2 regions of the Fructilactobacillus sp. YLN 2412 genome follow, and region 2 is predicted to be linked to the other one. Evidence: predicted binding sites of a transcription regulator. Region 2 holds the regulator's gene; the other holds the start of a gene.
What was found. Region 2 encodes NrdR, which represses ribonucleotide reductase genes. Its sites were predicted from a motif close to ACACNATATATNGTGT; they were not measured.
Positions count from the first base shown of each region.

Region 1: nrdH (glutaredoxin-like protein NrdH) is a predicted target of NrdR. The motif match lies at 2,595-2,610, and genes of this name have one in related genera.

Region 1 is NZ_CM183165.1:1,050,222-1,060,552, forward strand. Features, by position in the region: gene dnaX (DNA polymerase III subunit gamma/tau) at 1-1,233, opposite strand, end outside; RNA gene ffs (signal recognition particle sRNA small type) at 1,351-1,447, opposite strand; gene tadA (tRNA adenosine(34) deaminase TadA) at 1,488-1,952, opposite strand; gene AC0GLR_RS05340 (class I SAM-dependent methyltransferase) at 1,954-2,559, opposite strand; gene nrdH (glutaredoxin-like protein NrdH) at 2,709-2,948, shown strand; gene nrdE (class 1b ribonucleoside-diphosphate reductase subunit alpha) at 3,002-5,170, shown strand; gene nrdF (class 1b ribonucleoside-diphosphate reductase subunit beta) at 5,185-6,201, shown strand; gene AC0GLR_RS05360 (L-lactate dehydrogenase) at 6,249-7,172, opposite strand; gene mmuM (homocysteine S-methyltransferase) at 7,231-8,142, opposite strand; gene AC0GLR_RS05370 (amino acid permease) at 8,123-9,532, opposite strand; T-box leader at 9,579-9,829, opposite strand; gene mprF (bifunctional lysylphosphatidylglycerol flippase/synthetase MprF) at 9,917-10,331, opposite strand, start outside.
Region 2 is NZ_CM183165.1:774,016-784,346, reverse strand. Features, by position in the region: gene AC0GLR_RS03825 (DNA translocase FtsK) at 1-1,939, shown strand, start outside; gene murC (UDP-N-acetylmuramate--L-alanine ligase) at 2,011-3,360, shown strand; gene polA (DNA polymerase I) at 3,746-6,436, shown strand; gene mutM (DNA-formamidopyrimidine glycosylase) at 6,452-7,294, shown strand; gene coaE (dephospho-CoA kinase) at 7,287-7,859, shown strand; gene nrdR (transcriptional regulator NrdR) at 7,865-8,359, shown strand; gene AC0GLR_RS03795 (DnaD domain protein) at 8,346-9,701, shown strand; gene dnaI (primosomal protein DnaI) at 9,701-10,331, shown strand, end outside.

The DNA.
Region 1 (10,331 bases), 280 kb from region 2:
CTTCTTTTCTGGGGTCTTATTAGATATTTGAGGATTATTTACTGTTTGCTTTTGAAAATCATTTAATTGTTCAGTTAAACTAGCAATTTGCTCTTTTAATGATACCAATTCTTTGTTGGTTTCGCCATTATCAACTGCTTTAATGGGATCTTTTTGATTAGCCAAGCGAACTGTTAAAATATCAAGATAAACATCCGGATGATAAGTATAACGAATCTGTTGTTGAACGTTATTCATAGTTTCAACGTATTGATAAATTAATTTACTATCAATCATTTGTGCAATATCCGCAAATTTATCTCCTAACAAACCTAATTCACTATCGCTAACCATTTGGGAGTCTTGTTTGTATAACAGCAAATGTTGACAATAATCAATTAAATCCTCAATAAATTGACTAGCATCTTTTCCATTATCTAAGATTGTTTCAACCACTTGTAGCCCATCGCTAACATCACCTTTAATGACATCTTGCACGTATCGTTGTAAATCATCACGTGCCACGCTTCCGGTGACTTGAAGTGCGCTTTCATAAGTAATCTGATCATTACTATATGACAAGGCCTGATCTAAGATACTCAAAGCATCTCGCATCCCACCTTCAGCACTTTTAGCAATTACTTTTAAAGCTCTCTCATCATACTTAATATTTTTAGAAGTTAGAATTTTTTCCATCTGTTCTAAAATGTCTCTAGCCTTAATTCGTTTAAAATCAAATCGTTGCACCCGAGAAATGATAGTAGCAGGAATTTTATGCGGTTCAGTTGTAGCCAAAATAAAAATCACATGAGCCGGTGGTTCTTCCAAAGTTTTTAATAACGCATTAAAAGCACCCGTTGATAACATATGAACTTCATCAATAATATAAACTTTATATGTAGCTTCTGTCGGAGCATATTTAGCTTTGTCACGAATATTACGAATCTCTTCTACACCATTATTAGAAGCGGCATCAATTTCAATCACATCATTTAAAGATCCGTTATTAATGGCAATACAAGTTTCACATTCATTACAAGGTTCGCCATCTTTTAGATTTTTACAATTAACTGCTTTAGCTAAAATTTTAGCAGTTGAAGTTTTACCAGTTCCCCGCGGACCACTAAAAAGGTAGGCGTGGCTAGTTTGATCTGTTATTAATGCATTTTTTAATGTTTGCGTAATAACTTTTTGACCCACAATTTCATCAAAACGTTGTGGTCTCCAAACTCTGTACAAAGCCTGATAGCCCATGAAGAACTTCCTTTCTGTTTAAATCCAATTTACTTAACTATTATAGCTTGAATAATAGGCAAATGCCACGCAAAATAATTGTAAAAAAAATCTCCCAGTCAAATGACTGGGAGTTTATTAGCTAAATCAAGAAGCACAAAGCAGGAAATACTTAGTGCTGCTTCCTTCCGGACCTGACACGGTTCGTAAGTCTGCCTTTGCTTCAGGGCCTTACGGCAATTACTATATTAGCTCATAAATCTATAATTGTCTAGTTATTTACTTGATTTTCTTTTTGATTTAAAAAAAGATTGCATAATTTTAGCAGCTTGAGTTGCCTTTACTCCATCTAAAACTTCAACCTGATGATTTTGGCGTGGATCAGTCAATAATTTATATAAACTGTTAACCGTCCCACCCTTTTTATTGTTGGTTCCATAAACAACCCGTTTAATTCTAGAATTTAAAATCGCACCCGCACACATCAAACACGGTTCAACTGTTACGTACAAAGTGCAATCATTTAATCTCCAACTATGAAAAGCAACACAAGCTGCTTCAATGGCAATAATTTCGGCATGCTGAGTTGCAATCTCAGTATGTTCTCGTAAATTGTGTCCTGTGGATACCACTTTTCCATCTTTCACAATTACTGCTCCAATTGGGACTTCCCCCACTGAAGCAGCAAATCGAGCCTCTCGTAATGCAAGATTCATATAATATTCATCGTCTATTTTCATATTAATCTACCCGTCTACTGACTAGAATATAATATCCCTTGTCACGTTTGACTATTTTTACGTTTCCAAAAATTTGTTTCATTAATTTCTTAGCTGAGGGAGCTCCCTGCTTTTTTTGTAACACAACCGTCAGAGTCCCATTTTTTTCTAAATGATTAATTGATCCGGTAATCATTTGATCTACAATTTCTTTTCCAGCTCGGACTGGGGGATTAGTTACAATTGCAGCAAACCGACCAGTCACATTTTCATAAACATCAGATGGAAAAACAACAACGTTATGAATATCATTATTTTCAGCATTTCTTTTAGCTAAATCCATTGCCAAATTATTAACATCTACTAATTCAAACTGTCGTTTCGGATATTTTTTTGCCAAAAATAATCCGATTGGACCATAACCACAACCTAAATCTAAAACTTTTCCAGTTGGAATTTGATCTAAATCAACGTTATTAATTAAAACACGAGATCCATAATCCACTGTTTTTTTAGAAAACACTCCGTTGTCAGAAACAAAACGTAATGTTTGGTTCAACAATGAATAATTCCAATTTTTTTCTTCGTGTTTAACATCGGGATTCGGTGTATAATAATAGTTACTCAAAAAATCACATCCTAAAATTATTTTTTATGTTTCACACACCATATATAGTGTGTTTCCCAAAAAGGAGACGCTATATATGGTGTTTTCTTATTGAAAGATTGTCAAAACGTAGTAAAATTTAATCATGAACTTATAAGGAGCTGACGAATATGAATCATGTAACTGTATTTACTAAAAATAACTGTATGCAATGTAAAATGACGAAACGTTTCTTAACAGAACATAATGTTAGTTTTACTGAACAAAATACCACTGAAAAGCCAGAATTAATCACATATCTTAAGGAACAAGGATTTCAAGCTGTTCCAGTTGTTGAAAGTGACTTGTCTGAATCATTTAGCGGATTTCAACCAGGTCGACTTAATCAATTAGTTGCTAAAATCAGCTAATTTATTTATTTAAACCGATTACTTTCATTATACACATTAAGGAGAGTCAGTATATGTCGTTAAAGGACCAAAAAGACATAAGTTATTTCAGATTAAATAACGAAATTAACATTCCAAGCAAAGATGGAAAAATTAGACTTGAAAAAGATCAGGAAGCTCTAGATGCTTTTTTAAAAGAAAATGTTATTCCAAACACCGTTAAGTTTGATTCACTAAAAGATCGTTTCGATTATTTAACCAAAAACAAATATATTGAAACAGAATTTCTCAACAAGTATCCTTTTTCATTCGTAGAAAAAACATACCAATATTTACGAGAACAAAATTTTCATTTTAAGTCATTTATGGCAGCTTATAAATTCTACGCTCAATATGCCATGAAAACGAACGATGGAAATCAATATCTTGAGAATTATATCGATCGTGTTGCAATGAATGCCCTATACTTAGCTAATGGTAATCAAGAATTAGCATTGGAATTGGCTGATGAGCTGATTCACCAGCGTTTTCAACCCGCTACACCAACTTTTTTAAACGCTGGAAAAAAGCGACGTGGCGAACTAATTTCTTGTTTTTTAATTCAACCTACTGATGATATGGATAGCATTGGAAGAACAATTAATTCCGCACTACAACTTTCTAAAATTGGTGGTGGAGTGGGAATTAATCTTTCCAATTTAAGAGCTGCTGGAGATCCAATCAAACATATTCAAGGAGCTGCCAGCGGTGTCATGCCAGTTATGAAGTTACTTGAAGATAGCTTTAGCTACTCGAATCAGCTTGGACAACGTCAAGGTGCCGGAGTAGTATATTTAAGTGTTTTTCATCCTGATATCGTTGATTTCATGTCTGTTAAACAGGAAAATGCCGACGAAAAAATTCGAGTTAATACCCTTTCTCTTGGTATCACCGTTCCAGATAAATTTTACGAATTGGCTAAAAATGATCAACAAATGGCTCTTTTTAGCCCTTATGATGTTGAAAAAGAATATGGCGTTCCCTTTTCATATGTGGACATTACCAAAGAATATGACAACATGGTTAAAAATCCTAATATTCGCAAAAAATATATGAAGGCTCGTGATTTAGAAACTGAAATTGGTAAATTACAACAAGAGTCTGGATACCCTTACATTATGAATATTGATACTGCTAATCGGGAGAACCCTGTTGATGGAAAAATTGTTATGAGTAATCTCTGTTCTGAAATTATGCAGGTCCAAACTCCATCGATTATTAACGATTTACAACAGTATGATCAACTAGGAACTGATATCTCATGTAATCTAGGTTCAACAAATGTTGTTAACTTAATGAAATCACCTGATTTTGGAAAATCAGTAGATGCTATGGTTCGAGCTCTAACTTTCGTAACTGATTCTAGCAAAATCAATGTGGTGCCCTCAATTCGTCGTGGAAATGATTTAAGTCATTCTATTGGTGTCGGTGCAATGGGACTTCATTCTTATTTTGCTCTCAATCATATGTATTATGGCTCACCCGAATCAGTTGAATTTACGGGGGTTTATTTCATGTTACTTAATTATTGGACGCTGGTAGCTTCTAATAAAATTGCTAAAGAACGTGGAGAATCCTTTCATAACTTTGCTAAAAGTAAGTATGCTGATGGCAGTTATTTTGATAAATACATTAGTAAAGATTGGGGTCCTCAATCTGATAAAATCAAAAAACAATTTAAAGATGTCTTTATTCCAACTACTGCAGATTGGGAAAAACTTAAACAATCAGTCATGGAATATGGTCTTTACCATCAAAATCGTATGGCTGTTGCACCAAATGGATCAACAGCCTACATTGGGGATGCAACTGCTAGTTTGACTCCAATTGTTAGTCGTATTGAAGAACGACAAGAAGCTAAAATTGGTACAATCTTTTATCCTGCACCTTACCTTTCCAATGACACTTTAAAATATTATCAATCAGCTTATGACATTGATATGCGTAAGGAAATTGATATTTTCGCCGAAGCTCAAAAGCACGTTGATCAAAGTTTGAGTATGACAATGTTTATGCGTTCCACAATTCCAGAAGGCATGTATGAATGGAAGAATGGTCGCTCGGAAAAAATGTCAACCAGAGATTTAACTATTCTTAGAAATTATGCTCATAATAAAGGAATTAAATCAATTTATTACGTTAGAACATTTACTGATAATAACGATACCATTGGTGCTAATCAATGTGAAAGCTGTGTCATTTAGGAGGCAACAATTCAATGAATATGAACGAAGTGTTAACCGGTAAATTAAAAGGTAACTATAAAGCCATCAATTGGAATCAAGTCGCTGATGAAATTGATAAAGCAACTTGGCACAAGTTAACTGAACAATTTTGGCTTGATACCCGAGTACCCGTTTCAAATGATTTAAAAGATTGGCGTGAACTTGATGATGATCATCAGTGGTTAGTAGGTCACGTTTTTGGCGGATTAACATTGCTAGATACGCTCCAATCACAAGATGGAATGGCTGCATTACGAAACGATGCTACTACTCAACATGAAATTGCTGTTTTAAATAACATTCAATTTATGGAATCTGTTCATGCCAAAAGTTATTCAACTATTTTTTCTACTTTAAACACTCCTACAGAAATCAACGAAATTTTTGACTGGAGTGATACTGAAGAATATCTTCAAAATAAAACTAAAAAGATTTATACTCTGTATCATGACGATGGTAACCCCCTCAAGAAAAAAATTTCCAGTGTTTTTCTTGAGACATTCCTCTTTTATTCCGGATTCTTTACTCCTCTTTGGTATTTAGGCCATAACAAACTTACTAATGTAGCTGAAATCATCAAGTTAATTATTCGTGATGAATCAGTTCATGGGACTTACATCGGTTATAAGTTTCAAATTGCTTTTAATCAACTAGGAGAAAATGAACAAAAAGAGCTAAAAGATTGGATGTATAACTTTTTATATGATTTATATGAAAATGAAGAAAAATATACTCATCTATTATATGATGGCGTTGGCTGGACTGATAAAGTCTTAACTTTCATTCGCTATAACGCAAACAAAGCACTCATGAACTTAGGGCAGGAACCAATGTTTCCTGATACTGCCGAAGATGTTAATCCAGTTGTTATGAACGGAATTTCAACTTCTACGGTTAATCACGATTTCTTTTCCGAAGTAGGTAATGGTTACCGCTTAGGAAATGTTGAAACTATGGATGATGATGATTACAAGATTGGTTCTTGGGAAGACAAACGAAAAAACAAATAAATATTAAAAGACGTAAACGCGTGATAAACAACGTGTTTACGTCTTTTTTATTTACTATATTTTTTAAAATTAGATTTAATAAAATCAGCAGAATTTTGTAATTTATCCTTTTCTGAATTCGTTAAATTCAAGTTTACTTTTTCAACAACTCCCTCACGACCAATTATGACTGGATAAGATAGATAAACCCCATACTCTTCACGATAATTAGACACAGGAAGTTCAGCTCGAGCATCGCTTAAAACAATATTTGCAAGTCTGACAGCCGCAGTAGCAACCCCGTAATTAGTGTATCCTTTACCTTTAAATACGACAAAGCCACCATCTTTAGCATCCTGATCAATTTCTTGTAAATCTAGATTACGAGTTTTAGCTAATTCTTCTAAAGATTGATCAAGGGCGCGAACTGTTGACCAAGCGGTGAATTGAGAATTACCATGTTCACCTAAATTGTATCCACTTACCGAACGTGAATCGATATTTAATTTATTAGCAACTGCCCGTTTCATTCGAGCAGAATCTAATAAAGTTCCAGTTCCAATCACATGTTCTTTAGGTAATCCAGTAACTTCTTGATAAAGCTGAGTAATAACATCTACTGGATTGGTAATGGCAATAATAATTCCATTAAACCCAGCATCTCTGATTTTAGCAGCAACTTCCTTTACATTTTTGCTTGTAAACGGAAGTTCGGCAAAACGATCATTATCTGCGTTATCATTTAATCTAACATTTCCGAGGGCAGAAATAATCACATCTGCATCCTCTAAAGCTGCATAGTCGTTCACAATAATGTTAGTGTGAAATGGTAAATTGGGCATTGCTTCTTCAAAATCCAAAGCATCAGCATTAACTTTTGCTTCATTTTTATCAATCAAAACTAAATCATCTGCAAATCCACTAGCAACAATATAATGAGCTACTGTTGAACCAACATGTCCATCACCAACAATTCCAATTTTACGTGTCATTTTTCTACCTCCTATTTTTAATTAAATGTATTGTAACAATCATTTTAATAAATTAACATTATTTTTTTAATATTTTTGCAATTTGTGCAATATCTTCAGGAGTCGTCCGACAACATCCTCCAATAATAGTAGCACCTTGAGCTAACCAATTAGGTACTTCTTGTTGAAAAGTATCCACATGTGGAACTGTAGTCCAAGTTTTAGTTTTAGGATTATAAATATCGCCAGGGTTAGGATAAACTACAATTGGTAAATTAGAAATATTACGTATCAATTTTATAATTGGAGTAATATTTTCAATTTTTGTACAATTAACGCCAATTCCATCTATATTATCCTGCTGAGTTAACCATTTAATCACAACTCTTAAATCCGTTCCATCACCTAATTTCGTTGCATCTTTGATACTTAAACTAATCCAATACGGAATTTTATCCGGTAAGTCATTAATAATTTTTACTAAAGCTTTGACTTCTTGAAAATTTGGAATAGTGTCAATTGATAATAAATCGGATCCTGAATCTATTAATGTTTCAATCTTTTCTTGATGAAAATTCTGATAATCATGAAAAGATAACTCATAATTACCGGTATATTCTGCTCCATTAGCTAAATAGGCCCCATATGGACCAACACATCCAGCAACTAATCCATTAGAATTATAATCATCACGAGCCTGTTTAGCAATTTTAACTCCTGATTTTATTAACTCGATTGCCTCATCATGCTTAATTCCATTTTTAGCAAATGCTACTACATTAGCTTGATAGGTATCCGTAATTGCAATGTCAGCTCCTGCTTTAAAATAACTGGCATGAACTTGATAAATTGCCTCAGGATTATCAATTAATGCGTTCGCGGACCATAGTTCATCATTCGTTTTAACACCTAATTTTTCTAGCTCGGTTCCCATAGCCCCATCTAACACTAATCTTTGTTTTAGTCTTTGCTTAACGGCTTCCTTTGTCATGTGCGACCCCTTTCCTTCTTTCGTGTTTAAGTTTAACTTCATAAAATATGTAACAAATTAAAACAAATGGAATTGTATAATACAATGCAATTCTTTGATTTGGATCAAACCAAATTAAAATGCAGGATAAAAAACATAAAACAAAAGCAGCAATCGGAGTCCAAGGATAAAATGGGGTTCGATATGCAAGATCACTTAACTTTTTACCACTTGCAAGATATTTTTTTCTAAATTGCAATTCTGACAGAGCAATTGCCATCCATACAAACACAACTGCCAAACCAGAAATTGAAACTAATACCAAATAGACTGAACCTGCAGCATAAACTGCTGAAAATAAAGCAAAAATACCACCAATCATACTAGCTGTTAGGGCATAGATAGGAATCTCATGACGATTAGTTTTTTGAAACACTTTAGAAATTAATCCCTCATTTGCTAGGGACCATAACATCCTAGTTGAAGCATATAATCCCGAATTAGCAGCTGAAATAATTGCTGTTAAAACGACTAAATTCATAATGTCAGCAGCAAATGGAATTCCCATTTCGGAAAAAATAAGCACAAAAGGACTCTGAGTAACACCTGCTTGTTGATATGGAATCAAAGCACTCATCACAATCATACTGCCAATAAAGAAGATAATTAAACGCCACAAGGTTGTTTTAATTGCTTTAGGAATTGTGGTAGCTGGATTTTTAGTTTCACCCGCTGTAATTCCAATCAATTCAGTGCCTGAAAAAGCAAAATTAACGGTTAACATCGTTGTGAACACACCGCTAAATCCATTAGGAAACCAACCATGTGCATAAAAGTTTTTAAACCCAATAACTTGATGAGTTCCATGAAAGCTAAATATGCCAAAGATTGCGGCTGACCCTAACAATATAAAAGCAACAATTGCAGCCACTTTAACACTTGAAAACCAAAATTCAGTTTCAGCAAACAACTTGACTGAAAATGCATTAATAACAAAAATCAAAATAATCAGTCCAAAACTCCAAATCCAAGTTGGAATATTAGGAAACCAATGTTGCATAATTAAACCGGCGGCTGTGAATTCTGAACCTAGTGCAATTGTCCAAGTTAACCAGTATAAAATTGCCACTACAAAACCTGCACTTTTCCCCAAATATTTTTGTGCATATACGTGAAATGAACCAGTTTCAGGCATAGCTACCGATAGTTCCCCTAAACAAAGCATTACTAAATATACAATGATTGCCCCAATTAAATAAGCAATAATGGTTCCAATTGGCCCTGCTTCATGAATGGTATACCCAGAACTTAAAAACAAACCCGTTCCGATTACTCCGCCCAAAGAAATCATCAAAACTTGCCTAGATGTCATTTCTCGAGCTAAATGTTTCTTACGTTGGTGCTTGTCCATATTTTCCCCTCCTTAACTGAAAGCAAATAAAAAACACCCGTCCTCATAAAAGGACGAGTGTAATCGCGATACCACCTTAGTTTATATATTTTTCACAAAACATATCTCTATAAGTTGCACTGAAATATGCTTCAGTATAACCTTGTGATGATATCGGTAACAAACCCGTTGTTAGCTAATTATTCACCAACAAAGTAATTTAAAGTCCATTTTCTAAACTTCAACTTCATTCTTTTTCACCAACCAAGAACTCTCTGAGAAATTTTAGTTTATACTCAACTTTTACTTTTTTTATTTGATTTTGTTATTAAGAGTTTAACTAACAAAAACCGAACTGTCAACCATTAAAACAAAAAAGTTTCGGAAATATTCCGAAACTTTTTGTTATAATCTATTTGGTCGTTCGTTAACAACTTCTAATAATTGCAGCATCGTAAATACCAATGAATTATTTTTGCGATAGACAAAATATTTTGATTCCCATTTATCAACATATTTTTGTTTATAAGAACGTAATCCTTGGAAACTATAGAATGCATCGCCATATTCGTAAATCAAATGAGCAATTTTATCATTAATAAAACTAAACCTTGAATTACCAACATTAGCAAGTGGTGCCATTCCCAGGTTAAACCATTGATAACCTTCATCCATGGAATATTTAAATAAATCAATGAAAATAGCATCCATAATCCCAGAAGGTGCATCATCGCCTGATCTCATTAAATCAATTGATGTCATTACATGATCTCCGGTAGGCATAATATTTGCAAATGCAACAATATGATCATCTTTATCA
Region 2 (10,331 bases):
AGTTGGCGTGATTAAGTCGAATTCAATCGATTTAATTAGTGAGGAAAAATCTGATGATATTGATAAAAAAGCGATAATTCAAACACCTGATTTGAAAAAAAACGATGGCAAATTAGATGTTAGAAAATCAATTGATAATGATGTAGTTAAGTCGCAGTCAAATGAAAACGAAAATGAAAACACTGTGGATAACTCAGAGGATAAAAAGAAAAAGCCTACGCATCATAAGGAATTAGGTCATTCTCTTAGTGATATTTTTAATAATGAAAATGGTTTAGCCAATCATTTACCTTTGTTTAATCAGTCCGCTGAGAAAACTGCTAATAATTCAGATACACTAAATGAAAATAAGGATGTTGAACATAATGACATTCAAAATGATTTTGTATCAAATCATGACGAAGTAACTGATTCATTAACGGATTCCAAGACTGATTTGAATACTGCTAGTAATAAATCAAATTCCCAAAATAATCAAACAGCAGATTATAAGGATTACGGTCATCAATTTCCGGAACAAAATTATCGTTTTCCAAGCGACAAACTTTTAAATCCTCCAGTCAATAACAATGTAAATAATGATATGGATGAATGGATTGAAAATCAGGCACTAACGTTGGATGATACTTTACAAGCATTTCATGTTCAAGGTCATGTGACTGATTGGACTAATGGACCAACTGTAACTCAGTTTCAAGTGAAACTTGATTTAGGAGTCAAAGTAAACAAAATAACTAATTTAAATGACGATTTGAAAATGGCATTAGCTGCAAAAGATATTCGAATTGAAGCTCCTATTCCAGGTAAATCAACTGTTGGAATTGAAATTCCAAATCCTGAACCACGCCCAGTAATGCTATCAGAAATTTTGGAATCACCTTTATTTAAACAAGAAAACTTTTCGACTGATGTTGCTTTAGGAGTTAATATTGAAGGTCTTCCGGTAACTGCAGATATTCGTAAAATGCCCCATGCTTTGATTGCAGGGGCAACAGGATCAGGGAAAAGTGTCTTTATTAATAGTTTATTATTATCTTTACTTTATCATGCCACTCCGCGTGAGTTAAGAATGATTTTAATAGATCCTAAGGCTGTTGAATTGGCTCCATATGATGGGATTCCACACTTGATTTCTCCAGTTATTTCAGATCCAAAAGAAGCCGCAGCTGCCTTAAAATGGGTTACAACTGAGATGGATAATCGATATGAACGATTAGCTGCTTCTGGTGTTAGAAATATTGAGCAGTATAATAAATTAGCACATGAAAATAATCGTGATGTTGACAAACTGCCTTATATTTTAGTTGTTATTGATGAGTTAGCTGATTTGATGATGGTAGCTTCTGGCGAAGTCCAGGATTACATTGTTAGAATCACACAAAAGGCACGTGCAGCAGGAATTCACTTAGTTGTAGCTACTCAAAGACCAAGTGTCGACATTGTAACAGGAACGATTAAAAATAATATTCCAACTCGAATTGCTTTTATGGTTTCAAGTCAGGTTGATTCTCGAACAATTATCGATCAAGCTGGAGCCGAACGGCTGTTAGGGAAAGGGGATATGCTATATTTAGGTAATGGGGCTAATAAACCTGAACGATTACAAGGTGCATTTGTAACAAATAAAGAAGTTGAAAAAGTTACAGAATTTATTCGTACTCAGGGTAGCCCACATTATGAATTTGAGCCTAAATCATTACTAAAAAGTGTTGACAAAGCAGCTAGTCATGATGATTTATGGCAACAAATTTTACAATATGTTGCAAATGAAGATACGATTTCTACTTCAAAATTACAAAGAACATTTTCAATTGGATATAATCGAGCAGCTAATATCATTGATGATTTAGAAAGAAATAATTTTGTTTCTTCACAACATGGTGCAAAGCCTCGTGACATTTATTTGAATGAGGCTGATTTAAAAAAGCTTAATATTTAGTGTTTAGACTTTCGAGTTAGAAATTGATATCATTTTAACTATATAAAATAAAAGGAGAACATCCATAAATAATGATAAATAATGAACCTGAATTAAACAAAGATACCACTTATTTTTTCGTTGGAATTAAGGGAACGGGAATGAGTGCCATGGCATTAGTAGTTCATGACATGGGATGCAAAGTTGAAGGATCAGATATTGAAAAATATACTTTTACTCAAAAAGGATTAGAAGATGAAGGCATTTCAGTATATCCATTTAATCCCGATAATATTAAACCTGGTATGACTTTAATCGTTGGGAATGCTTTTAAAGATGACCAGCCTGAAGTTGTTCGTGCCAAAGAAATGGGTTTGCCAATTTACCGTTATCCAGAATTTTTAGAAGAATTGATTAAAAATTTTACCAGCATTGCTGTTTGTGGAGCTCATGGGAAAACAAGTACTTCTGGATTATTGGCCCATGTTTTAAGTGGAATTGCACCAACTGATTACCTTGTTGGAGATGGAACGGGTAATGCTACTCCTGATGCTAGATTTTTTGTATATGAAGCTGATGAATATCGAAGACACTTTATGCCAACATATCCAGATTATGCAATTATGACAAACATTGATTTTGATCATCCTGATTATTATAAAGGTATTGATGATGTTTTTGATGCTTTTCAAACTTTTGCTTCACACGTTAAAAAAGGGATTTTTGCTTGGGGTGATGATCCATATTTACGTAAAATTGATGCTGATGTTCCAGTTTATTATTATGGAACAAAAGAAAAGGATGATTTTCGTGCGACTGATATTAAAAGGACTACTACTGGATCAACATTTAATGTTGTTTTTCGTGGCAAAAATTTAGGTCGTTTTGAAATTCCATTATTTGGTGAACATAATGTACTTAATACCCTTGCAGTAATAGCAGTTGCTTATTTTGAAGAAGTTGATTTAGATGAAATTAAAAGAGAATTATTAACTTTTAAAGGTGTAAAAAGACGGTTTTCGCAAATTAAAATCGGTGATATGACTATTATTGATGATTATGCTCATCATCCATCTGAAATTAAAGCAACTTTAGATGCAGCAAGACAAGAGTATCCTAATAAAGAAATCATTGTAGTTTTTCAACCACACACCTTTAGTAGAACAATTGCTTATTTAGATGATTTTGCTAAAACTTTGGGAAAAGCTGATAAGGTATTTGTGACTAAAATTTATGGATCTCCTCGTGAGAAATCTGGTCATGTTACTAGTCAAGATTTGGTTGACAAAATTGATAACGGTAATTTGATTAGTGAGGACAATATGTCACCATTATTAGATTATAAGAATGCCGTCATCATTTTTATGGGTGCTGGTGATATCCAAAAATATGAACGAACATACGAAGAATTACTTAGTCATTTGAGTAAAAAAGTAAATTAAGAACTTTATTTGACACTTTTAACATCTTTGGTGTTATGATTCAACTACGATAACGATATCTCAATAGACTTTTAGGTTTTTAAACACGACTGAATTAGAACGAGCTTGTTAATTAATAATTAATAAAAATTTTTGATTTTTTAGTTTTAAAGTAATGAAATAATAGTACTGATTAATTTCTTCCTGTCTATTAGAGTTATCGTTATCAAGAGAATATATTCTTGGCGTCCTGCTGTGGCCACAGCGGGACGTTTTTTATTGAAAAATTTTAGTGAACAATATTAGATAATCATCATGAAGTATAATAAAATTAGTATAAAAGATTATAATTATGATGAAATAAAGATATTGAATATCAGCAAATATTCCTAGAGGAGTTGCATTTATGTCCGACAAAAAATTATTATTAATTGATGGTAACTCACTTACCTATAAAGCTTTTTTTGCATTATATACGTCACTTGATCGTTTTACTAATCATGATGGGTTACATACAAATGCTATCTATGGTTTTAACCGTATGTTGGATGATATTTTGGCAAAGGTTAAACCAACTGCTATTTTAGCGGCTTTTGATGCTGGTAAAACAACTTTCAGAACAAAAATGTACGATGATTACAAAGCTGGTCGAGCTAAGATGCCAGAAGAATTAAAAGAACAATTTCCTTATGTAATGGATTTATTGCACGCTCGTGGGATTAAAACATATGAATTAAAAAATTATGAAGCTGATGATATTATTGGAACTATGGCACAAAATGCGGAGTCAGAAGGATACCAAGTTGAGATAATAACTGGAGATCGTGATTTGACTCAGCTTTGTTCAGAAAAAACAACTGTTGCTGTTTCTAAAAAAGGAGTTAGTGATATTGAAGCATACACTCCTAAATACGTGGAAAAAACTTTGGGAATAAAGCCTAGTCAGATTATTGATATAAAAGGCCTTCAAGGTGATAATTCTGATAACTATCCTGGAGTTGAAAAAGTTGGACCCAAAACTGCAATTAAGTTAATTAAACAGTTTGGAACGATTGAAAATCTTTATCAACATTTGGATGAGGTATCAGGGAAGAAGCTAAAAGAACATTTAGAAAATGATCAGAATCAGGCCTTTTTGTCAAAAAAATTAGCTACTATTGATCGAAATGTACCATTGGAAATTAAATTATCCGATTTAGCATATCAAGGTTTAAATCAAGAAGAGTTGATTGATTTTTATAAAAAAATGGGGTTTAAATCTTTTTTAAAAGATTTTAAAAGTGATGAATCTAGTTCAGAACATAAGCTTCCAAACGTCAATTACGAAATCTTAACAGAAGCAAATAGTAACGATTTAAATCAACTTGGTGATAATTTAACTTTTAATCTAGAAATGTTAACTATGAATTATCATAATGCAAAACAAATTGGTTTAGTAATTGGCAATGGGGAAAAATGGTTTGTTAGTAAAGATTTAAATTTGTTACAAAATGAAAATGTTAAAAATTTATTAGAAAATTCTTCAATTAAGAAAAATGTATTTGATAACAAATCACAGATTGTTGGTTTGCATCGAAATAATGTTACTTTAAATGGTGTCGATTTTGATATGTTGTTAGTTTCATATTTGTTAAATACGTTGGATAATGCCGATGATATTGGTGAAGTAGCTAATCGACATGGATATGATGGTGTTTTACCTGATCAAGATATTTATGGTAAGGGAAAAAGTATTAAGGTACCTGATGATAAAATTCTTTATGAGCATATGACTCGCAAAGCTTTGGCTATTAGTAAATTAAAAGATGAAATGTTAATAGATTTAGAAAAACATCAACAAACTGATTTGTATCGTCTGTTAGAGTTGCCCCTTTCACAAGTTTTGAGTGAAATGGAAATTGAGGGTATTACTGTCGATGTTGATAAGTTGGAAGAATTAAAGAGTAAATTTACTGAACGAGTTTCAGAATTAAAACAAACCATCTATCAAGAAGCTGGAGAAGAATTTAACATTGGTTCACCAAAGCAGTTGGGTAATATTTTATTTGAAAAAATGGGATTACCAATCTTAAAGAAAACTAAAACTGGTTATTCCACTTCTGTAGATATTTTGGAAAAACTTGCTCCTGATTATCCAATCATTGATAATATTTTGATTTATCGTCAGTTAACCAAATTAATTTCTACTTACATCGACGGAATTAAAAGTGATATTGGCAAAGATCAAAAGGTGCATACAAGATATCTTCAAACTCTTACGCAAACTGGAAGATTATCGTCTGTTGATCCAAACTTACAAAACATACCGGTTCGAACTGAGGAAGGTCGAAAGATTCGAGAAGCTTTTGTACCTAGTCATAAGGGGTGGAAATTATTTTCTTCTGATTATTCGCAAATTGAATTGCGGGTTTTGGCTGCGATATCAGGGGATAAAAATATGAAAGCGGCTTTTGATAGTGGAGAAGATATTCATGCTGTCACAGCACGCAGAATATTTGAGTTGGCTGATGATGCAGAAGTAACTCCTGAACTAAGAAGACAAGCTAAGGCAGTAAACTTTGGAATTGTTTATGGAATTAGCTCATATGGATTAGCCCATAATACAGGTATTTCTCCAAAAGATGCTAAAAAATTCATTGATAAATATTTCAAAGAATACCCAGAAGTAAAGCAATATACTGAAGATATTGTTGAATTTGCTAAAAAAAATGGTTATGTTGAGACAATTTCTAAAAGGCGAAGATACATTCCAGAAATTAATTCAAAGCGATTTCAACAACGTCAATTTGCTGAAAGAATTGCAATGAACTCACCTATTCAAGGAAGTGCAGCTGATATTATCAAAGCTGCTATGATTAAAATGCAACAGATTTTAAAAGAGAAAGGAATGAAAGCTAAAATGTTGCTTCAAATTCATGACGAATTAATATTTGAAGCTCCAGAAGCAGAAATTCCAAAATTAGAAAAATTAGTTCCAAAAGTGATGGACTCAATTGTGAAGACGAGTCCTCTGTTACAAAATTCAGATGTTGATTTTAATGTTCCGTTAAAAGTTGAAAGCCATTATGGCGATAATTGGTATGATATTAAAAAATAGACAGTAGGTGTAATGATGCCAGAATTACCAGAAGTAGAAACAGTTCGTAAAGGATTAATGAATTTAGTTGCGGGAGCAAAAATTAAATCTGTTGAAGTTATTTATCCTAAGATGTTAAATGTTTCACCAGAAGAATTTAAAGAAAAATTAGCTGGAAAAGAAATTATTAAAATTGAACGCCGTGGAAAATATCTCTTATTTCGTTTAAGCGATGATTTAACGTTGGTTTCTCATTTGCGAATGGAAGGTAAATATGAGATTCAACCTGAAGGTACAGAGCGTCCTAAGCATACTAATATTGTTTTTCATTTAACTGATGGACGAGAGTTACGCTATAAAGATACAAGAATGTTTGGAAAAATGTATTTGGTTAAAAACGAAAACGTCTTTGATTTATCAGGTTTAAATAAAATTGGACCTGAGCCAACTGATGAAAATTTGAAATTTGATTATTTAAAACATCAGTTGCATAAATCCCATCGTAAAATTAAGGCATTTTTGTTGGATCAGTCTAATTTAGCTGGATTGGGTAATATTTATTGTGATGAAGTACTATGGATGTCTAAGATTAACCCAGAACAACAAACAAATTATTTAAGTGACTCAGAAATTGAATTATTACGTGAAAATATTATTAAAGAAATCGCTGCAGCAATTAAAGGTCATGGGACTACCGTTCATTCATATTCTAATGCCTATGGGAAAGCAGGAGAGTTTCAAAATCAATTGCATGCATATGGTAAAAAAGGAGAAAAATGCGAACGTTGTGGAACTGTGATGAAAAAAATTAAAGTGGCCCAGCGTGGTACTACATTTTGTCCCACCTGCCAAACTATTCATGGTGATTTAAGTGACTAAAATAATTGGATTAACCGGAAGTATAGCAACTGGTAAATCAACAGTTGCAAGAATAATTGAAAAAGAAGGCATTCCAGTTCTTGATTTAGATAAAATGACTCATGATTTAGAAAATCATAATCAAGAAGTCATTGAAATTATAGGGAAATGTTTTGGAAAAGATGTTGTTAGCTCTGGAAGTGTTGATCGGCATAAATTAGGAAAAATTGTATTTAGTAATCCTAGTAAAATGAGAGCATTAGTAAGAATAATTAATCCCTTTTTATTTAAATTAATTGAAAAAAATACTAAAGGTCGTTTAACAATTCTTGACGCTCCAACTTTGTTTGAAAATGGATTTCAAATTATGACTGATAATGTTTTAATGATAACTTGTGATCCGGTAATTCAGATGAGTCGACTACAAAAACGTGATAATATTTCTATTAGTAAAGCTAATCAATTAATTTCAGCTCAATGGCCGCAATCTTTAAAAAAAGAATTAGCTGATGAATTAATCGATAGTTCCAACGGATTTATAGATTTAAAGCAGCAAGTATTAAAATGGTTAGATAAACTGAGGTGAGATGAATGAAATGTCCAAAGTGTTTCCATACTTCATCAAAAGTTATTGAGAGTCGACCAATTGAGAGTAGAAAAGCAATTAGGCGACGTCGTGAATGTGAAAAATGTGGACATCGGTTTACTACTTTTGAAACAATTGAAGATACACCAATGTTAGTAGTTAAAAAAGATGGAGCTCGTGAAGAATTTAGTTCAGAAAAAATTCTTCGTGGTATTATTAGATCTTGTGAAAAAAGACCGGTGTCAATGGAACAGATGAACAAGATTGTGTCTGAAACAGAAAAAAATATTGAGAATCAAGATACTGGGAGTCATGAGGTTTCAAGTGAAGCTATTGGGAAATACGTAATGGCAGGATTAAAAAAAGTAGATGAAATTGCTTATATTCGTTTTGCTAGTGTTTATCGTCAGTTTAAAGATATGAACGAATTTTATAGTAAAATGAAAGAACTAATGGGTGATTCTACAGAATCAGAAGAGCAAACAAATGGACATAACTAACAATAAGATTATTAATCCTAAAACTAACTATCATGTTTTTAAGCATCAACCATTAGATAACCAGAATCGACAAAGTTTAGATGAATTGTATTTGCCAATTATTGGAAATAACGCTTATGCTTTGATTAATCAGCTTTGGCATAGTGATGATCGCGAACACGAACATTTTGAATTGATGTCTAATCTTGGAGTCGATGGAAATGAATTATATAATGCTAGATTAAAATTAGAGGGTTCTGGGCTATTAAAAGTTTATGTTGACGAATCTGGAAGTGACAAATATCTTTTAGAAAATCCTTTGTCTAGTGTACGATTTTTTAATGATAATCTTTTAAGTGAAGTGCTTTTAGAGATGGTCGGGGAATCTCAATTCCTGAATCTATCACATAAATTATTACCTAAGCAATTTGATTTTTCTGCTTTTGATGATCAAACACATAATTTTTTACAGGCATTTTCAATTCATTCAGAAAATATTACGAACCAACCAAATATGATTAAACAAGTCCATGATTATACGGAAGGCACTTTAGATAAACGGAATCAGTCTGACAATTTTAATAATTTGGATTTTGATTTGATATTAACTATTTTACAAAATTCATTTGTAAATATAGATGATGTGAAAAAAAACAAATCTTTGTTTAGTTCAACAAAATTATTATATGGTACTGATGAAGTTGAAATGGCTAAAATAATTGAAAAAGCAACCAGCTTAGTAAATAATCATTTTGATGTGCAAAAGTTCAAAATATTAATTTCACGTGCTCATCAAATTCAATTTAATCCAGTTAGTCAGGATGATGATCCAGTTGTTGTTAAAAATAATGTGTCAGAGATTGAATCTTTAACTATTCAAGAACAACAGTTGGTTAAAATTGCACAAACTACAGCTCCACTTGTATTTTTAAATTCACTTAAAAAAGAAAAAAAAGGTTTTGCAACTTCTTCTGAAGAACGTACAATCAGTCAACTAGTCGAGAGAAATGTTTTAAAAAGCGAAGTAGTAAATATACTGATTTATTTGTTACTCGTTGATAGGGACTATCCTACTTTAAATAAAAATTTAGTTGATACGATTGCTAATGACTGGTCGCAACAAGATATTAATAGTGCAAGTCAAGCTCTTAACGAGATTAAAACACGTGATAGTAAAATTGATGAGAAAAAAGTTGCTAGAAAAAAACAAAATCAGCGAAAAAATAATATTAAAGAAACATTGCCTGATTGGGCTCAAAACGATGCTAAATTTGTTAAAGATGAGGTTATTTCAAAAGAACAACAACATAAAATTGCTGACAAATTAAAACAATTAAAAAAAGATGAGGGGAGTGAAAAGTAGTGGAAGATGTTGGAAAAGAATTAAAACGAACAATGGAATCTCATAATTTAAAACAACATTATCGAGAAATTTTAAATAGTGTATATGATGATGATGACGTAAAAAATTTTTTAAAAATAAATCAAAATAAACTTGATAAAAATGCAGTTGAAAAGTCTGCTTCAAAATTGTATGAGTTCGTTAATGAAAAGAAAAAGTTAGTAAACGGAAATGGCAATTTTGCTAAGGGATATCAGCCGACTTTAATTTTAAATGATCACTTGATTGACGTATCATATCAGCCAACAAAAGAGCATCTAAGCTTAGAAAGACAAAAAAAATTAGCTAAAAATTTTAAAACAGTTGGAATGACAGCAGATATCAAAAATGTCAATTTAGATGATTATGAACAAACAGCTGACAGAGCAGTTGCTCTTGAAACTTCAATTGATTTTATTCAAGATTACGAAACTAATCCTAAATCATTTCATAAAGCACTTTATTTCTATGGTCCATTTGGAGTAGGTAAAACATATTTATTAGCTGCGGTTGCTCATCGTCTATCTGATGATGGATTTCAAACATTATTGCTTCATTTTCCGAGTTTTGCAGTTGATATTAAAAATGCTATTAACAATAACCAGGTGGCAG